One region of the Mammaliicoccus sciuri genome, then DNA from elsewhere that is predicted to be linked to it. Evidence: riboswitches for the same ligand, from Rfam matches in the RefSeq annotation. Region 1 holds a riboswitch; each other region holds the start of a gene.
What was found. A riboswitch is a leader RNA that binds a small molecule or an ion and turns the genes downstream of it on or off. The one in region 1 is predicted to bind thiamine pyrophosphate.
Positions count from the first base shown of each region.

Region 2: another riboswitch for thiamine pyrophosphate. It lies ahead of thiD (bifunctional hydroxymethylpyrimidine kinase/phosphomethylpyrimidine kinase); the one in region 1 lies ahead of MUA60_RS01830 (thiamine phosphate synthase).
Region 3: another riboswitch for thiamine pyrophosphate. It lies ahead of MUA60_RS10780 (ECF transporter S component); the one in region 1 lies ahead of MUA60_RS01830 (thiamine phosphate synthase).
Region 4: another riboswitch for thiamine pyrophosphate. It lies ahead of thiW (energy coupling factor transporter S component ThiW); the one in region 1 lies ahead of MUA60_RS01830 (thiamine phosphate synthase).

Region 1 is NZ_CP094824.1:395,480-400,571, forward strand. Features, by position in the region: gene MUA60_RS01810 (DUF488 domain-containing protein) at 19-372, shown strand; gene MUA60_RS01815 (transposase) at 513-1,049, shown strand; gene MUA60_RS01820 (IS3 family transposase) at 1,058-1,921, shown strand; gene MUA60_RS01825 (NAD(P)/FAD-dependent oxidoreductase) at 1,929-2,840, opposite strand; gene MUA60_RS01830 (thiamine phosphate synthase) at 2,833-3,423, opposite strand; TPP riboswitch at 3,496-3,604, opposite strand; gene MUA60_RS01835 (HNH endonuclease) at 3,786-4,631, shown strand.
Region 2 is NZ_CP094824.1:896,537-901,628, reverse strand. Features, by position in the region: gene yidC (membrane protein insertase YidC) at 1-472, opposite strand, end outside; gene thiE (thiamine phosphate synthase) at 554-1,195, opposite strand; gene thiM (hydroxyethylthiazole kinase) at 1,196-1,987, opposite strand; gene thiD (bifunctional hydroxymethylpyrimidine kinase/phosphomethylpyrimidine kinase) at 1,980-2,792, opposite strand; TPP riboswitch at 2,890-2,988, opposite strand; partial or broken gene MUA60_RS15535 (aggregation-promoting factor C-terminal-like domain-containing protein) at 3,114-3,386, opposite strand; gene MUA60_RS04545 (single-stranded DNA-binding protein) at 4,326-4,895, opposite strand; gene MUA60_RS04540 (YwpF-like family protein) at 5,077-5,092, shown strand, end outside.
Region 3 is NZ_CP094824.1:2,064,693-2,069,784, forward strand. Features, by position in the region: gene MUA60_RS10765 (class I SAM-dependent rRNA methyltransferase) at 1-596, opposite strand, end outside; gene auxA (lipoteichoic acid stability factor AuxA) at 944-2,242, opposite strand; gene MUA60_RS10775 (hypothetical protein) at 2,390-2,515, shown strand; TPP riboswitch at 2,587-2,691, shown strand; gene MUA60_RS10780 (ECF transporter S component) at 2,783-3,358, shown strand; gene MUA60_RS10785 (ABC transporter ATP-binding protein) at 3,370-4,773, shown strand; gene MUA60_RS10790 (energy-coupling factor transporter transmembrane component T family protein) at 4,763-5,092, shown strand, end outside.
Region 4 is NZ_CP094824.1:1,683,159-1,688,250, reverse strand. Features, by position in the region: gene miaB (tRNA (N6-isopentenyl adenosine(37)-C2)-methylthiotransferase MiaB) at 1-1,167, shown strand, start outside; gene MUA60_RS08700 (YlbF/YmcA family competence regulator) at 1,168-1,599, shown strand; TPP riboswitch at 1,608-1,699, shown strand; gene thiW (energy coupling factor transporter S component ThiW) at 1,765-2,265, shown strand; gene mutS (DNA mismatch repair protein MutS) at 2,406-4,931, shown strand; gene mutL (DNA mismatch repair endonuclease MutL) at 4,946-5,092, shown strand, end outside.

The sequences.
Region 1 (5,092 bases):
TAAAGGAGTCGATCATTCATGGCATGTAAAATAGATAGGATTTATAATAATCTTGATGAAAAAGGTGTAAGAGTATTAGTGGACCGAGTATGGCCGAGAGGGATATCTAAAGACAAAGCAAATTTAGATCATTGGTTAAAAGACATCGCGCCCTCTAGTGAATTAAGAAAATGGTTCAATCACGAACCAAGCAAATTTGAAACATTCAAAGAAAAATATAAACAAGAACTCGAATCCGGAGATCAACAAGAAGCTTTAAATAAGCTAAAAGAAATATATAAAGACAATAAACAAACACTCATCATTCTGTATGGCGCTAAAGACGAAAAACACAATCAAGCAATCGTGTTGAAAGAAATATTGGATGGGTGAGTCATGGCTTAAGTGCTGAATAAAGCCAAGAGATAGCGAAAGTCATGGCTTAACGCCTGAATAAAGCCAAGAGATAGCCCAATTCTGATGTGAACCCAAATATTTGAACTAAACAAATCAAAATATTGGGGTGCATTCTAATGAGGAAAAAATATGAATTTAAATTCAAACTAAAACTTGTAAAAGAATATTTAGAAAGACATCAAAGTTATAGAACAATTGCTTTAAAATATGGTATTTCAAGTTGGTCTGTCCTTCGGATTTGGGTCAATCAATATAAAGAGTTTGGAGAAGAAGGTTTAGAAATAAAAAGTAGAAATACTGTTTATACTAGCGAATTTAAATTATCTGTTTTAAAATTTAGACAAGAAAATATGTTGTCTTATCAAGATACTGCGAATCACTTTAGAATTATTAATCCTATTATCATTGCCAATTGGCAACATCAATTTGATGAAAAGTGTCGTCTTGATATAGATAATAAACAAAAGGGACGATCTCACACTATGACTAAAAAACGATCTAAATCAGATAATAAAAATTTACCTTTAAATGAAAATGAACGTGAAGAACTTGAAAGACTTAGAAATGAAAATGAGACGTTAAAGGCAGGTATAGCTTATCAAAAAAAGTTACAAGCCTTGACCGACATTTACGGAAGCAAAAATCAGAAATAGTAAAGGTCATTAAGGAACTAAATGAAACATATAATATACGATTAAGTATCTTATTTAAAGTCGCTCAAATAGCTAAATCTGTATACTATTATTGGATAAATAAATTTAGTAAAGCTGATAAAGATGAAACATTGATTCAAGTAATAAAAGAAATATGTGAAGAATCGAACCATACCTATGGTTATCGTCGTGTTACACAAGCACTAAGAAATAGAGGTCTTATCGTAAATCATAAAAAAGTACTAAGAATTATGAAAGAACATAATCTAACTTGTACAAAGTTCACACATAGAGGTCGTAAGTATCGTTCCTTTAAAGGTAAAGTTGGTAAAGTAGCTCAAAATATATTAAATCGTAGATTTAAAACAAGTCTCCCATTTCAAAAAGTCGTAACAGATATTACAGAGTTCAAATTAATGAATGGTCAGAAATTATATTTATCACCTTTTATGGACTTATATAGTTCAGAGATTATCAGCTTTAAAATCTCAAGTCGTCCTACATTAGATATAGTCATCAATCCATTAAAAGAAATGATAAAGCGTCGTCCAAACCTAGATCATCGTTTAACGATTCATTCAGATCAAGGCTGGCATTATCAACATTCACAATACACTAGATTATTAAAAGACCATAAAATATTTCAGAGTATGTCTAGAAAAGGTAATTGTCTAGATAATTCAGTTATGGAAAACTTTTTTTGGTTACTTAAACAAGAAATGTATTATGGCCAAGAATTTAAAGATTTTCAGGACCTTGAACAAGCTATTCATCGATATATCGATTTTTATAATAACGAAAGAATCAAATCAAAATTAAAAGGCTTATCTCCCAAAAATTACAGGAGACAAACCTTTGAAATAATATACTAATTAAGGTTTAGATTTTTGGGTTCAGTACACTACTTGATAATAATGGAATGTATTTACATGCTTGACGCATTAACCAATTTTCTCCTTCAACTGATGTGCCGACAGTATAGTCATCTAAATAACTCGTCGCACCCACTAAAAATCGATTGCCACGTTTCGGCACAATGTAACAGCCATTCGTCATAAAAAGTGTTTGTTCTAATTTTAAGTCTGGATGTTCTAACATTAGAACTTCGCCTTTAACACCTGTTACTTTTGGCTCAATTTCATAGTCGGTTAATAACTGATGACTCCATGCACCACCAGCAACAATGACTTTTTTGGAAAGTAAAATTTGGTTTGCAGTGAGCACTTTAAACGCATCATTTAAGCGATGTATAGATTTAACTTCAGTATGATAAATGCGTTCAATTCCTTTGAACTCAATAGATTTCAACAATGCTTTAGCATATTGATTGGCATTAATTTGTCCATCATATGGAATATAAATCGCTTTATGATTATAAGAAATCGTATGATTTGAAAGATGACGAAGTGATTGACTATCTAACGTCGTAACTGAACGATCGCGTTTATTCAAAAAACGATATTGCGCTTTTAAACTGTCGATATCATCTCGTGAAGCGGCCATTTTAATTAAACCGTGCGCTTGATAATCAATATTGATATTCGTTTCTTTATATAACGTGTGACTGAGTGATTCGAAATAATCTCTCGAACGTAATGCAAGTTGATAAAGAGGTGTATCTTCAATAAATTCATTTTGTACACCTAACATGCCACCTGCTTTATAAGATGCGTGTAATCCAGGCACATCCCGATTTATCACAGCGATAGACAACGAATCATTCTTAAGTGCTAATTCACGTGCAATAGACATGCCCATGACGCCAGAGCCAACAATTAACACGTCATACATATGTATGCCACTCCTCTCTTAATAACTGAGTTTCACGCAAACTTCGATCTCTGAAAAATGAAATTGCGCAAACACCTTTAAAGCCATGAGGTAACGACTTAATAGAATGCGTATCTATGCCACCAATTGCATATACAGGAATATCTATAGATACTGCATCTGTTATTTCTTTAGAAGACCTTGGTTTAAGACCATGTTTAGAACGCGTTTCAAACACGTGACCAAAGAACACGAAATCTAAAGACCACTCACGTGCGCGTTTCACACTTTCTGCTGAATGTGTAGACATACTAACGGATATATGAGGGTGAAGCTTTTTATATTCAAATGCATGCACGTCATCTTCACGAAAATGAATAAAATTTAAATCATATTTTTCAAGTATGGCTATATCAGAATGAATCATTAATTTCATTTTTGGAAAGCCATGTGCTAATAAATAATCAAGCACCCAGCATAGATCATCACGTGTCATAGGCACTCTCAGTAACAACAAATCAATCTCTTCAGCAATCTCTATATAATGTTCTAAATCATCAACATCTAAGTCTTTATACGGTGTAACAGCAATAAACAATGAAATCACTCCAAATAAAAAAAACGCTATTTTTCTGTATAGAAAAATAGCGTAAAAATTTAATTATAAGTATAAGTAAGCTTATATACGCCACTTTCCTACGCCAGTATGAACTGGATCAGGTTCAAGGAATCCCGAAGTCACTACTTCAGTCTCAGCCTATAATAAGGCACTTCCAGTGGACATTTATTCAATTATTACATCCATTGTACATATAAAAGTAAGAATGTTCAAATTTATATTTTTAGTCTGGTAAATACCACAATAATCTTAATCTATAAATTGTTATTATTTTAATATTTGGAATAAATTGTACAAATTTAATAGTAAATTTGATAATATATAAGAAAAGGTCAAAGGAGTACTATATGTTTGAATTCCATAATATTTCTACAAAAAATAAAGAATATGTAGATACTAAAGAGAAATATGCTCATGAATTAAAGAATTTTGAAAAATATGCAGAAGACTTAACAAATAAAGCGGGTAAAGCAATTAAAGGTAGTCAGAAAGCAAGTTCATATAAGAGAAGTTTAGTAAGATTAATCATAGGCTATAATTTAATTTTTAACGAAACAATAGAATCCATTGAAGATTTTGAAACATATAAAAAGTTATTGAAGATAACTGAATTAAAAGGTTTTAAAGAATTCAATAAAAATACTAATCATTTTTATAGTGCAACTATAGGGTGTTTATTATCTTATTTAACAAGTTTAAATTCTATAAATGAAGATGAAGTTGATTTATTATTAAATAATCCAAATCCAAATCAAGAAACAAATAACTTAATAAATTTTGGTGAGAGTGAAGTTAAGAAGGTAAAACGAAAGAATAAAAAATTAGTGCATGATAAATTATATTATCCAAGAAATTACAATGAAAGTTTAAGAGCCAAAATAAATAGTAATTATCAATGTGAATATGATGAAAATCATAAAACTTTTATTAATGAATGGGACAGAAATCCACACGTTGAAGCACATCACCTAATACCCATGGCTGCACAAAGTCTATATGATCTCTCAATAGATTTTTCTGAAAACATAGTAAGCTTATGTCCGAATTGCCATAGAAGAATTCATCATGCAGTTAATAAAGATAAGAAGGAAATGTTGGAATATTTCTTTAACAATAGAAAAGATATATATAGTGAAAGAGGTATTGATATAACATTGAAAGAATTATATAGAATGTATGGTATTTTAAGATGATTCAATATGAATATAAGAATAATTTAAATATCAAATGAAGTTTCTAAAAATTCACATTCAAAATTAAATATATTTTAATTTCTAGACACAACATAAAAATGTTGTGTCTTATTTTGTTTTAATAAGTATCTCTCACTAAATTCAAGTATAGATTAAGATGTGTTATGACTTTTTTAAAAACTATTTCTCCATCTTTTTTAGTTTAGCAGCAATAAATATAAGTGCGCGTTCCATGGGAAATTTTTAAATTCCTATGAATAAAATCACGCTCATTATATTCTGTTTATTGGCACGACCAATTCGTATATCTACCTCGTAACTACTATCTGTTAATAATCAATAATATTATTTACCCGATTATTGATTATTAACACATCCTAAATTATTCCATTCTAACAATTTTTAAATTTCGTGAAATAAAATTCGCATAATCAATTATTTATTAAAATAGAAAATAACAT
Region 2 (5,092 bases), 500 kb from region 1:
CGCCTTCAGTAGGATATTTTAATACATAGAATAATCCCATGACGATTGGCATTTGTATAACGATTGGTAAACAACCCATGTTCATAGGATTAATACCATGTTTTTTGTATAATGCCATCATTTCTTGATTGGCTGCCATTTTTTCTTCTTGAGTACGAGCACGTTTAACTTTTTCTTGAATTGCTTCCATTTCAGGTTTAGCAAGTTTCATTTTTTCACGCATTAACTTTTGATTCTTGTACGTCTTCATCATAAATGGGAATAACGCAAAACGAACAATTAATGTTATAACAATAATAGCTAGACCATAATCGTGATTCAAATTTGTACCAAGCCAATGAATAACACTATCCATCGGTTTTACGAATGTATTATAAAAGAATCCATCCCTATTCTCAGGTTTAGAATAATCACAACCAGCTAGCACAACCATTACACCAAATAATAATGGCCATAAAGCTTTTTTCTTCATTTTTCCACCTCTATTGATATACTCACATAAAACTCATTCTATCATAGAATAGCGACAACATAAATCAATATATTAATTTTATCAAATATTTTTATACTGTTTATGAAAGCCCTTCACAGTTTGTTCAATATTTTGACTTTTCGCTATAGCAGAAATAACACTTACACCATTTGCGCCAGCTTTAATAAGCGGTTGTACATCAACTTCAGTAATGCCACCGATTGCAACGATAGGAATATTTTGATTGATTTTTCTCATGTTCTCAATCATTTGATATCCACCTTCTTCTCCTGCATCAGCTTTAGAATTTGTAGAATGTATAGGTCCGGTTCCAATATAATCCACTTCGGATATATCAGATTGATCATATTCCATTTTATTTGCAACACTCAAGCCAATGATTTTGTCTTTAAACTTATCTTTAAAATCAGATACGTTTCGGTCATCTTGTCCAACATGAATACCATCAGCATTTAATTTAATTGTTAAATCTACATCATCATTAACGATAAATGGAACTTGATATTGCTTGCAAAGCTCAAATAAAGATTGCGCAAGGGCTTCTTTTTCTGCCCCTTTTTTACTCGTCTTACCTTTTTCACGAAACTGAAACATCGTGATGCCTGCCTTTAAAGCTTCTTCAACAACTCTTATAAGATTACCATCAGTAATGTCTTGACTGCCTGCTATAAAATATACTTTTAACGTTTTTGGATCAAACATTTAGTTCACTTCTTTCACAATCTTTTTCTCTTTAACAATTTCTTCTGTTATAACATTCAGTTGATCTATAAACGAAATTTGGAATGTACCAGGTAAATGTGCTCCAGGTTGTTGATATGCCAACTCACTTGCAATATTATATGTTGATAATGCTTCTTCTAATACGTCTATTGTGATGTTTTTTTCATGAGATAAGAATGCAGCAATTACCCCACCTAATAAACAACCTCCACCAGTTACTTTCGTTAACATCTCACTACCATTGTGCAATTCAATGATTTTATTATGACATGCAATGACATCGACTTTACCAGTTATGATAATCGGTAGCTTTAATTGTTGATGTGCTTTTTTCGCAATTTTAACAGCATCAAGCGTATCATCACTATCTGTACCTTTCATAATCGTATCTTCTTCTATAAGCGCTAATATTTCTGATGCATTGCCTCTTATAACATCAACTACTTCATCATTTAATAATGTCGTACAAAAAGTCTTTCTTAATTGTGATGCACCAACAGCAACTGGATCTAGAACTACTGGAACATCACTTTGATGCATAATTTCAGCATATTGCTTCATATCATAAGCTTTATCAGTCGTAATCGTGCCTATGTTAAGAAGAAAAGCACCTGCTGCTTTTGAGAATTCTTCTGCTTCTTCAGGTTCTTCACTCATTGCTGGACTCGCACCTAATGAAATTAAACCATTAGCTGTAAAGTTTTTAACAACATCATTTGTATAACATACGATTAATAGACTATTTTCTCTAATATTTGTTAATTTACTCATAATCTAATCCCTCTATCTTTTGATATGCAAAGTGGTTTACTGGACCTCTACCTTTGCCTATTTCAGGTGTATATTGAATAGCTAAAGTAATAAATCTTTTAGCTACTTCTACCGCTTCTTCAATTGTATGACCTTTAGCTAATTCTGCTGTTATCACTGCACTAAATGTACAACCTGTTCCATGTGTATGTTTCGTATTAAATCTTTCACTTTTCCGACTTTTCACACCATTTTCAGTAAATAAATAGTCGATTGCATCACCTTCCAGATGCCCACCTTTTATAACGACACCTTTAGATCCAATTTCATTTAAGAAAAATGCACCAGCTTTTTTAATTTCTTCTTCAGTTTGAATTTTAAATCCAGTAATATCTTCTGCTTCTGGAATATTTGGTGTAACAACTGTAGCTAATGGTAATAATATTTCTTTAAGTTTCCCTTTCCCTTCATCACCCATTAGCGCATCACCACTTTTAGCAACCATGACTGGGTCAATTACATACGGCTTACCAGATTGTTCAATAAATGGTTTAATCGATTGCATCATTTCTTCTGATGCAATCATACCTGTTTTGATAGCATGTGGTACTTCGTCATCAAAGACACTTTTTAATTGGTTTTCAATAACTTCAACAGGTAAATGGTAAACATCTTGTACACCTAGACTGTTTTGAGAAACGATACTAGTAGCAACTGCCATTCCATAAACGCCTGACGCATGAAATGACTTCAAATCTGCCATAATACCCGCTCCACCACTTGGGTCCGTTCCAGCAATCGTTAATGCTATATTCGGTTTTTTCATTGTAATCCACCTCAAATTTATATTTATAATCCTTTTATCTATAACTTCATAAAAAATGACCTCTTTCATAAGAAAGAGGTCAATTAATAGTTGTAAAAACGTTCATCGACCACTTTCCTACGTTGGCATTATCCAAATCAGGTGTTAAGGGACTGAATTAAATCATCTCAGCCAATTGGCGCCCCTAGCAGTCACTCATATATTCAGTTTATTTAAGATTATCAAATAGACGTATTGTGGTCAAATTAAAAAATCGCCTAGGATATTTCCTAGGCGATTGGATAAATTAATTTATAGCCACTTTAGATTAAAGTGTGTGGCTTACCACCATCCGTTAGCTTGACGGAAAGCAATAGCAGCTGATTCTGAACCGTAACGGCTTTTAGCGTAGTTTAACATACCTTTAGTTTGTGTAGCTACTGAACCAGTACCCCAAGATTCTTTAGTTTGGCCAAGACCACGGTATCCAGCTGGGTTAACTGCATTTGGATTACCACTTGATTCTGGTAATACAATTGCATTCCACATAGCTTCTGAACCACCAGCAGCTAAGAATTGAGCTTTAGTAGATCCACCAGTGCTAGCTGTTGAAGTTTGAGTAGTTCTAACTTTTTGAGCTGGCGCTTGGTATGATTGTTGAGCTGGTGCTTTATATGTTTGTTGTGCTGGCGCTTGGTAAGATTGAACAGGCGCTTGGTAGCTTTGTTGTTGAGCTGGAGCTGCAACTTGTTCTTGAGTTTGTTGAACTGGCGCTTGTTGTGCTACAGGCGCTTTGGCTGGCTCAGCTGATTGAGCTGGTGCTTGTAATGATAAAGTTTGTCCAACAATGATTAGATCTGAAGATAAGTTGTTCCATGCTTTTAATTGAGATACAGTTACATCGTATTTAGCTGCGATTTCACCTAAAGTATCTCCTGCTACTACAGTGTATTCTGTAGTTGATTCTGAACTTTTCTCGTTAACCTTGATTACTTGGTTAGGGAAGATTAAGTTAGATTTTAAACCATTTTCTGCTTTAATAGCACTTACTGAAGTACCGTATTGTTGTGAAATACTACCTAAAGTATCACCAGATTTTACTGTATGTGTTGCTGCATCGGCTGTAGCTGTTACCCCTGTAGTAACTGCAACTGCCGCAGTTGAAACTGCTAATAATTTTTTCATGATTGAATGTTTCCTCCTGTAAGGTTTTCACTTTTTATATGATTTTTACTGTTTAAACTATACCACTAATTTTTATGTCATAGGTTACAGCTATATGAAAAAATTAGAGCTAATATTACAGTTAGATTACGTTGATTTTCAGACAATATTCTGAATATTAATGATTAAAATAGCTAAACAAAGGGATTTATAAAGATTGAACAAAATTAATTATCAGACAATTTGTCATATTCATGTAATTTTTTAAACAATTACTTTTAATTATGTATACTTGCTGCCCTACAGCAAGACAGCAAGTCTCGGAATTTAGAATCAAGAATATTTATTTTCGGAAGTATTTCTATAAACAGTTTTTATTGAAGTTTAATGCTACGAGGTTGTTACTTTTGATGCATCAGCATCAGGAGTTTGTTGTTCAGTTTCTTTAATAACGTCAACGACATTATGATATTCGCTATATAACTTTTCATCTAAGTTATTTTCACCATTTTCTTTAGCTAATGCTTCAGCTCGTAATTTTTCTTTTGCTACTTTAGATGAAAGGTCACTAGCATAACTTTCAGCACTTTCACTAATTAATTCACTCATTTCCTCTTTCGTTTGAGGGATCGTTGATTTACTTGATGCAGGCATATTTAAGAATTTAATCGTTTCACATATAATTTCTGTTATATAGTGTTTCTTATCATCTTTAACATATGCTCTTGATTGAATTTGCCCCGTTAATGCAACAAGCTGTCCCTTCTTAGTATATTCATGAATATTATGTGCAAGTTTACCAAATGCTTTACATACAATAAAATCAACAGCAATCGTGCCATCTTTAGTCTTATATCCGCGTTCAACAGCTAAACAAAATGTAGAAATGATAATTTCGCCTTTCTTATAATATGCAGGGTCCTTAGTTAAACGTCCAACTAATACAGATTTATTTAACATATTCTCACCTCCTTATACTTATAATATAATGAGTCAATTTTTTTCAGTCAAAGTCCGATAAATCATAAAATAAACACTTATTCTTCACTTTATTTTATGATTATTGTTATTTCATCCAAAAGTGCTTTATAATAGATAATAAAGTTAAACATTCGTAGATTTAACGATAAGGGGGATGTTTATGAAAACATTTAAAG
Region 3 (5,092 bases), 1.3 Mb from region 1:
AAGAAAATACCTGTCATAGGTCCATCATCAAGATTAATATTATAGAACATATGATTTTCTTCTATGACATATGGAAATTCTGGTGCTTCACCTGCTACGAAGTCTGAAGCAGTTTCCATTCCTTTAAATCTTCTTTTTTCAAAAATTGATTTATAATCGAAGACTTCTTTAATTGCAGGTAATATTCTATCTTTCAATCGATATATACCTACTGAGTACCACTGAACTAATAAATGACCGTCATAATGATCAATTGTCAGTCCACCAATTCCATCGCCTTCTGCATTAAATAATCTATATGCATTGATACCATCTACATTTTCATAATATGCTCTATCATTTTTAGCTTCTTCGAATAACTTTACAAAAAAGTTATGATCAATCTTTTCAGTTGAGTCTAATGATAATACCCAGCCTATACCTTTATTTTGTTCACCATAATATGCAGTTGCAATGAATTTTTTCCCCGCATCAACAAGCGCAACTAATTCTCCTTCATCCATTTTAGGCATATCAAAAACATCGTCTTTTTCTACTAGAGGATATCCTCTTAAATATTTATCTTCTTTTCCTTTTTTGAGCATTAATTGTTTCATTATATATTAGCCATCCTTTCGAAATGTCTCACATATTATAACGTATATTATTCAAAACACCAAAAAACAGAGTATTCCCCTTTAGAATACTCTGTTAACCGAATTTTATTAATCAAAATTTCCCCCAGAAAGTTTTGATCCCCTTATATGTAAACGCTTACTAAAGTTAGTATAAAGGATAAGATTATTCCACGCAATACATTTTTTGAATAAATTCATTAAAATAGTTTACTTATTACATATTTAAACTTTTAATTACAGCAATTGCTCGTGAAAATTATAAAATAAAAAACACTTTATTAAGCGCATAGTGCTCAATAAAGTGTCTAATTATATCGTGTAAGATATTAAAATGATTTTTTCAAGTGAATGATAAATGCTGGTGTTACAAATAATAATAGTAAAAATGAAATTGGTGTGATAAACACGGAAAATTGTGAAGTTTGAATTGCTGAAACAAAGAATGTCGTTGCAATTTCAAAGAATAATGCTGAAATAACAAACAATTTACCAAAATTATTTTTATTCTTATAATTTGTCGTGTAATTGAAGTATGCATATAAGATAATCAATAACATCATAATAAATAATGTTAACCATTCAAAAACATATTGAATTTGAGATAATTTCCATTCACCTGATAAGAATAAACCATTACGGTTATTAAACTCTATAAATGTAAATAAGAATAAAACTACAGTACTTATCCATTCTATATAGCTTTTCTTTAACCATTTCGGTCTTCTCATCCATCTTGGAATATCGTCTTCTTCGATTTTAATAATCTCTATCCATTTTTCATTACGGCGTTTTCTTTTAGCAATTGCCTCTTCAGAATTAAATTTTTCTAAAGTCGCCTGTTTGAAATTCTGTAATTTTTGGTAAAAACCTTCTGCTAAAGTATATATTTTTCTTGTTAAGCGGTTATTTTTAACTCTTGAATATCTTTCTTCATGAAATTGTTCAATGTCTTCATCGCTTACTGGTAAAGATCTTCTTAAATATAAACTAATCCAAACTGACATTTGACTTAGACACCACAACAGAATGAAGAATAAGTTAACACTCATAACGTCTATAGGCTTTACATTTTGAGCATCGATATTATGGTTCATTGCAAATTGTGAAATGAAATAACATAATCCATAAGAAATGATAATCCATAAGTACTGTTTCTTTCGATGCATTGGATTTAGCTCATTTTTATAAACGACATATCCCACATGAATTGCAAATGGAATAATAAATAAGAAAGATGCAAAACTATATACTTGGAACATGGTCATCATAATAACAATCATTAAAATAATTGTCAGTCCGATATAAAATACAGAAATATCATAATCGTAATGCGTCGTTCTTCTTAAAGTACGTCCTACTAATAATACAAACACACCAAATAGCAATACAATTATTGCTGCGATAACTGGAAAGTTACCAATATAATGGTGCAATATTCTTACTAATTCATCAAAAAAAGCTACAAAAAAGTCCCAAATGTTATTGATATGGATATTACTTGAATCCTTGATATTATAGTCTTTAATACGTGGCGCATTAAAAAGTATAAGTAATCCAGTAATCAAAAGAAATATACCTATAATTCGACTAAAATGAACTTCCCAGCTTTTTTTCTTTATAGCCATGTTCTTCACCTCATTGAACATTATAATTGTTTCATTTTCAATTGTCTTTAATTATATTGAAAATCAGTCCCAAGTACTAGCAAGAAGTTTAATACTTATATGTAGTTGGGTATATAATAATATCATACATTTTAAAGGAGTGTTATTATGACTCATAATGATAAGCATAAAGAAGAAGCAGAAAAAGCTAAAAAGAAAGAACAAGAAAATAAGCAAGACAACAACAAAGGTCAGGATGAAACAAAAGAAAATATACAAGACACATTTGAATAAATGAATTTTAGTTTTATGATTTACTATTGACAAATAGATTAATAAGACTTATCGTATGGATAACAAATTAATAAATGCACTAGGGGTGTTTTGAAACTGAGACAGACATGAAAAGGTCTGAACCCTTTGTACCTGATCTAGATGATACTAGCGTAGGAAAGTGTTCGTAAATCATATAATATTCATTTTTAAATGATAACAATATTTTTGTGCGCTTCTATTTAGATATAGGAGTGCACATTTTTTTATTTAAAAGGAGAATATAACATGTCAAAGAAATTAACGTTATCAGATATTTTAGTAACTGTATTAATTGGTGCTTTGTTTGCAATCATTTATAAGTTCTTATGGATACCTTATGAAATTTTAAAACCACTCGGTCTACACTTAGAACAATCTGTATATGGTGTATGGTTTATTGCAGCAATTGTCACTTATTTAATTATTCAAAAGCCTGGTGTTGCAATTCTTGCTGAATTTGCTGCGGGTGCTGGCGAAACGATTGTAATGGGCCAATTCGATATTCCAACATTTGTATACGCATTATTACAAGGTTTAGCTTGTGAAATCACCTTCTTAGCTGTTCGATATCAATCTAGAAAATTATCAGTTGCTGTTATAGCTGGTATGGCTGCAGGTATTATTACGTTACCAATTGATTGGTTCTATAATTACTTAGGTGACGTTGCTTTATGGAATGTTATTTTAATGTTTACGATTAGAATTTTAAGTGGTGCAATCGTTGCTGGTGCATTAGGCTATGCAATTGTAAAAGCACTCGACCAAACTGGTGTTACGAAATTGTTCAGACCAGCATCTAAAAAAGATTATGACTTATTATAGGAGTTATTCAATTGTTATCACTAAAAAATTTAAGACTAAAGTATCCTGATGATGATCGCATTATATTTAAAAATTTAAACATCAATATTAATGATAAAGAAAAAGTACTTTTACTAGGTCCAAGTGGATCTGGTAAAAGTACGTTATTAAATATATTAAGTGGTATTATACCGAGATCGATGGACATACCGATGAAAGTTGATTCAATCAATATCGATTCACTTCCAGGTGTTATTTTTCAAGACCCTGATACGCAGTTTTGTATGCCTGAGATTAAAGAAGAATTAGCATTTGTGCTTGAGAATATGAACATCGAACCTGATAAAATGGACGGATTTATAAAAAATGCCATGAAACAGGTAAATTTAAATGCTGATCCTTCACTTAAAATCAATCGTTTAAGTGGTGGTATGAAACAAAAATTAGCGATTGCTTCTATATTATTACAAGATACAAATACGTTATTTCTTGATGAACCGACAGCAATGCTTGATCATCAATCAACGACACAACTATGGGATTTGATTATGGAACATTGGACAAATCAAACTGTTGTAATCGTAGAACATAAAGTTGATTATATTTGGAATTATGTAGATAGAGTTATTGTAATGAATGAAAATGGTGAAATCACACATGATAGTACACCTCAAGATATATTAGATCATCATACAGACATTTTAAATGAATACGGTGTTTGGCACCCTAACTCGTGGCAATATGCCCCAAAATTATCTGAACAGACTGCTGAGCACAATCCGTTGTTAAATATAGAGCAGTTAGATGTACTGCGTGGCTCCAAAAAACTATTTAGTATAGATAAATTAACGATTTCAAGTGGCGAATGGCTTACAATAACTGGACCAAATGGAACAGGTAAGACAACATTATTAGAAACGATGATGCAGCTCATTAAATATAATGGTAAAATATTTTATAAAAACAAACAGATTAAAAAAGTAAAAGATGCTTCTAAACATATGTATTTCGTATATCAAAATCCAGAATTACAATTCATCGAAACATCTGTATATAACGAAATATTTATCAATTATGCTTATCAAGATAAACAAACAGCTCATGACAAGACCCAAAACATGTTGACGTTATTAAAACTTAATCATGTGAAAGACCAGCATCCTTTCGAATTATCAATAGGACAGAAAAAAAGATTAAGTGTCGCAACTGCATTAAGTACGAATTCTGAAATTATTTTACTTGATGAGCCAACATTCGGTTTAGACAGTCACAATACCTTTGAACTCATCAAATTATTTCATGAACGCGTTCAACATGGTCAAACTATCTTAATGATTACGCACGAAAATGAGATTATTAATCGCTATGCTACTAGAAGATTAACAATCAAAGACGAGCAATTACATGTAAGCGGTGGTGAATCTCATGTTAACTAATTGGAAGAAATACCGTACTTTTATTGATGATGTCAATATTCTAACGAAACTTATATTAGGTGTCATACTATTTTTCTATGCGATATTTATTCATCAATTTGATTTCATGCTTTATTTAACGATTATTATGTTCCTTTATCTAATCTTCATGAGCGGCGTGAGATGGTTGCCACTATTAATCGTCATTGCTATCACTTTATTTTTCGGACTCACTTCTTCCTTATTTATGATTTTCTATGGTGAAGGAAATGAAACAATTTTCAAGTTTGGTATTATTCATATTACTGAAGAAAGCTTTTTGAGAGGTATTCACGTAACC
Region 4 (5,092 bases), 1.3 Mb from region 1:
ATTGGGAATTTAAAGCATCTTAAACAAGAGCGACCAGATTGTTTAATTGGTGTATGTGGATGTATGTCACAAGAAGAATCTGTCGTTAATAAAATTCTTAAATCATACCAGAATGTTGATATGATTTTCGGTACACACAACATCCATAGATTGCCTGAAATTTTAGAAGAAGCATATATGTCTAAAGCGATGGTTGTTGAAGTATGGTCTAAAGAAGGCGACGTCATCGAAAATTTACCTAAAGTAAGAAATGGTAGAATTAAAGCGTGGGTAAATATTATGTACGGTTGTGACAAATTCTGTACGTATTGTATTGTACCGTTCACTCGTGGTAAAGAGAGAAGTCGTATGCCTGAAGAAATTATTGCTGAAGTAAGAGACTTAGCAAGACAAGGCTACCAAGAAATATGTTTATTAGGTCAAAATGTAAATGCATACGGTAAAGATATTGAAGGTTTAAATTATGGATTAGGTGACTTGTTAAATGACATCACTAAAATCGATATACCACGTGTACGTTTTACGACAAGTCACCCTTGGGACTTTGATGATCGTTTAATTGAAGTGATTGCTAATGGTGGTAATATTGTACCTCATATACATTTACCAGTACAGTCTGGTAATAACCAAGTGTTAAAAATTATGGGTAGAAAATATACACGTGAAAGCTATTTAGAATTAGTTCATAAAATAAAAGCAGCAATTCCTGATGTAGCATTGACAACGGATATCATTGTTGGCTATCCTAATGAAACAGAAGAACAATTTTTAGAAACAATAAAGTTGTATCATGAAGTTGGTTTCGAACATGCATACACATATGTATATTCTCCGAGAGAAGGTACGCCAGCAGCTAAGATGAAAGATAATGTACCTGATAAAGAGAAAAAAGAAAGACTTCAAAGATTAAATAAAGTAGTTGGTGAATATGCTGCAGAATCATTGAAACCATATGAAGGACAAGAAGTATTTGTTTTATGTGAAGGTTCAAGTAAGAGAGATGAAGCGGTATTAGCAGGCTATACTGAAAAGAATAAATTAGTTAATTTTAAAGCACCAAAAGATGTAATTGGCAAAATCGTAAAAGTAAAAATTACTGAAGCAAAACAATATTCATTAAATGGTGAATTTATAGATGTTGTATCTAAAGAAAAGGTGGTACATTAAATGTATACAAAAGATGATATTTTAGAACAAGCACGTAAACTAGGGAAAATGATGTCAGAAACAGAAGAAGTAGATTTCTTTAAACGTGCAGAAGCGCAAATCCATGAGAATCAAACAGTCAGAGAAAAAATGGCGAGTTTGAAATCTTTACAAAAGCAAGCGGTTAATTTCCAAAACTATGGTAAAGATAAAGCTTTAGCTATGGTTGAAGAAAAAATTAAAAATATTGAAAAAGAATTAGATGAAATGCCAATTGTAAGTGAATTTAAAGAAGCACAAGTTGAAGTAAATGAACTTTTACAAATGGTATCTCATTCAATTAGCCACACAGTTACAAATGAAATTATTGAATCAACAGGTGGTAATCAACTTACTGGTGAAACAGGTGCAGCCGTTAGAAATGCACCAAACACAAGTAGCTGTTCAAATTAAGATTTAATATATTGCACACACGGTGCCTAACAAGGCTGAGAATATACGTGTAGATTTGATCCAGGTAATACTGGCGTAGAGATTGTGCAACTAAAGATTATATATGCTAAAAATCATTAGTCTGCCAGTACGTGGACTAATGATTTTTTATTTGGAGGAAATATAATGAAGAAGACTAAATTAATGACTTTAACCGCAATATTAACAACGATAAATGTTGTCTTTAGTACATTTATCACGATACCAATAGGTCCAATAAAAGCATTGCCAATGCAACATTTCATTAATGTTATATCAGCCGTATTTCTTGGACCATGGTATGGCTTAGCGCAAGCTTTGTTATCTTCGTTTATTAGAAACTTACTAGGTTTAGGAACGATTTTTGCTTTTCCAGGCAGTATGATAGGCGTATTATTAGCAAGTTTACTTTATAAATATCGCAAACAATTATCGATTGCATCTTTAGGAGAAGTAATAGGTACTGGTGTAATAGGTAGCTTCGTTTGTATTCCGATTGGTTGGTTACTAGGACTAGGAAAAATAGCATTTTGGCCGTTATTTTTATCATTTTTCTTTAGTAGTCTAATAGGCGCTATTGTAAGTTATATATTATTAAAAGCTTTTGAAAAAAGAGGTATATTAAAGAAATTAAAAAATGATACCTAAAGTTATATCATGAATTAAAGGGCGTGAAGCATAAATTGCTTTATTACGCTCTTTTTTTAATAAATAAACATACTCGTTTAATAGTAGAAATTTTGATAAAATAGATAAATCGAAAGTTAAAAAAAGGAACGTGAATAAAGATGTCTAAACCAACGCCGATGATGGCTCAATATTTAAAGATAAAATCTCAATATCAAGATACATTATTATTTTTCAGATTAGGTGATTTTTATGAAATGTTCTACGATGATGCAATTGAAGCATCGAGAGTATTAGAAATAACACTAACAAGAAGAGATGCTAAGAAAGATCCAATACCAATGTGCGGGGTACCATATCATTCAGCTTCTGGATATATTGAAAAACTTATTTCAAAAGGTTATAAAGTCGCGATTTGTGAACAAATGGAAGATCCGACACAAACTAAAGGAATGGTTCGTAGAGAAGTTGTGCAAGTCATAACGCCAGGTACGGTTATGGATCAAAAAGGTATGGACGAAAAATCGAATAATTATATATTAGGATTTATAAAAGAAGATGGAGAGTTTCATTTAAGTTACTGTGATGTCACAACAGGGGAATTAAAAGTAACATCATTTGTTGATGAAACAACTTTAATTAATGAAATTACAACGATTCACCCTAATGAAATTATTGTTAATAAAGTGTTACCAGATAATTTATATAAACAAATTCAGCTTATAACTGAAACAATCACAGTTATTGATAGCTATGAAGAACGAGATTATGAAGTTGTCACGGGCACATCTCACGCTCAAAAAAGATCATTAAATTATTTATTAAATTATATTCATGATAACGGTAAACGCGATATGCCACATTTAGAAGAAGTTGTCGTATATAGAGCTTTAGATTATATGAAAATGGACTTTTACGCGAAACGAAATCTTGAATTAACAGAAAGTATCAGACTTAAATCTAAAAAAGGTACATTATTATGGTTGATGGATGATACGAAGACACCTATGGGCGCAAGAAGATTAAAGCAATGGATAGATCGACCGCTTATCAACCAAAGAGATATCGAACAAAGATTAGATGCTGTTGAACAATTAGTGAATGGTTTTATTGAACGTGATGAACTTAGAAGTTATTTGAATATGGTGTATGATATTGAAAGATTAGTCGGAAGAGTTAGCTACGGCAATGTGAATGCTAAAGATTTAGTACAGTTGAATTATTCAATAAAGCAAATTCCATATGTTAAAGAAATTATTGAAAGATTAGACTCAAAGTCTATAGACCGATTTAAAGATCTTGAACCATTAAATGATTTAGAACGATTATTAGATGAAAGTTTAGTAGAAGATCCACCGATTTCTGTTAAAGAGGGTGGGATATTTAAAAAAGGCTTTAATGAAACACTAGATCAATATAAAGAAGCTTCAACAAACGGTAAGCAATGGATAGCAGAATTACAATTAAAAGAACGTGAACGAACGGGTGTAAAATCATTAAAAGTAAGCTTTAACAAAGTTTTTGGGTACTATATTGAAATTACAAAAGCAAATTTAAATCATATTGATACAGATGCTTTAGGATATCAACGTAAGCAAACATTATCAAATGCTGAACGATTTATTACTGAAGAATTGAAAGAAAAAGAATCTATCATTTTAGGTGCAGAAGATAAAGCAATCGAACTAGAATATCAACTATTCCTTGAATTAAGACAAGAAGTGAAAGCTTATACTGAAAAGTTACAAGCACAAGCTAAATTACTATCAGAAATAGACTGTTTACAAAGCTTTGCTGAAATTGCGCAAAAATATCATTATACTCGTCCAATTTTTAGTGAAGATAAAACATTATCACTTAAATCATCGAGACACCCGGTTGTTGAACGCGTCATGGATCATAATGACTATGTTCCAAATGACTGTTATTTAGATAAAGAAGGCTTTATCTATTTAATAACAGGACCAAATATGTCTGGTAAGAGTACGTATATGCGTCAAATAGCTATTATTAGTATTATGGCTCAAATGGGTGCATACGTGCCTGCAGATTATGCGCAATTGCCAATATTTGATCAAATCTTTACGAGAATTGGTGCAGCAGATGATTTAGTATCAGGTAAAAGTACATTTATGGTCGAAATGTTAGAAGCTGAAAAAGCCATGGTTGGAGCAACTGAAGATAGCTTAATTATATTTGATGAAATTGGACGAGGAACATCTACATTTGATGGTCTAGCGCTTGCACAGTCTATGATTGAATATGTTCATCATCATACAAAAGCAAAAACGTTATTCTCTACACACTATCATGAGTTAACACATTTAGATGAAACGTTATCTGGACTTAAAAATATTCACGTAGCTGCACAAGAATATCAAGGAGAATTGATTTTCTTGCATAAAGTAAAAGAAGGCGCAGTTGACCAAAGTTACGGTATTCATGTAGCGAAATTAACGGATTTACCTGATGAAATTATTGAAAGAGCACATACTATTTTGCAAGAACTTGAATCTCATACAAAAGTAGAGAAAGAAGCAGATAAGTATGAGCAACCGTCATTCCAATTATTCGAAGAACAAGGGCAATCTGAAATTGAAAAGAAACTGAAATCAATTGATTTAATGAACATAACACCTATTGAAGCTTTATCAAAACTGCATGAATTACAAAAACAACTTAAATAGAAAGTGTGAGTGCATTGGGAAAAATTAAAGAGCTCGAATTATCTTTAGCCAACAAAATAGCTGCAGGTGAAGTGGTAGAAAGACCAGCTTCTGTTGTGAAAGAATTGTTGGAAAATGCAATTGATGCTCAAGCTACTCAAATTGATATTACGATTAAAGAA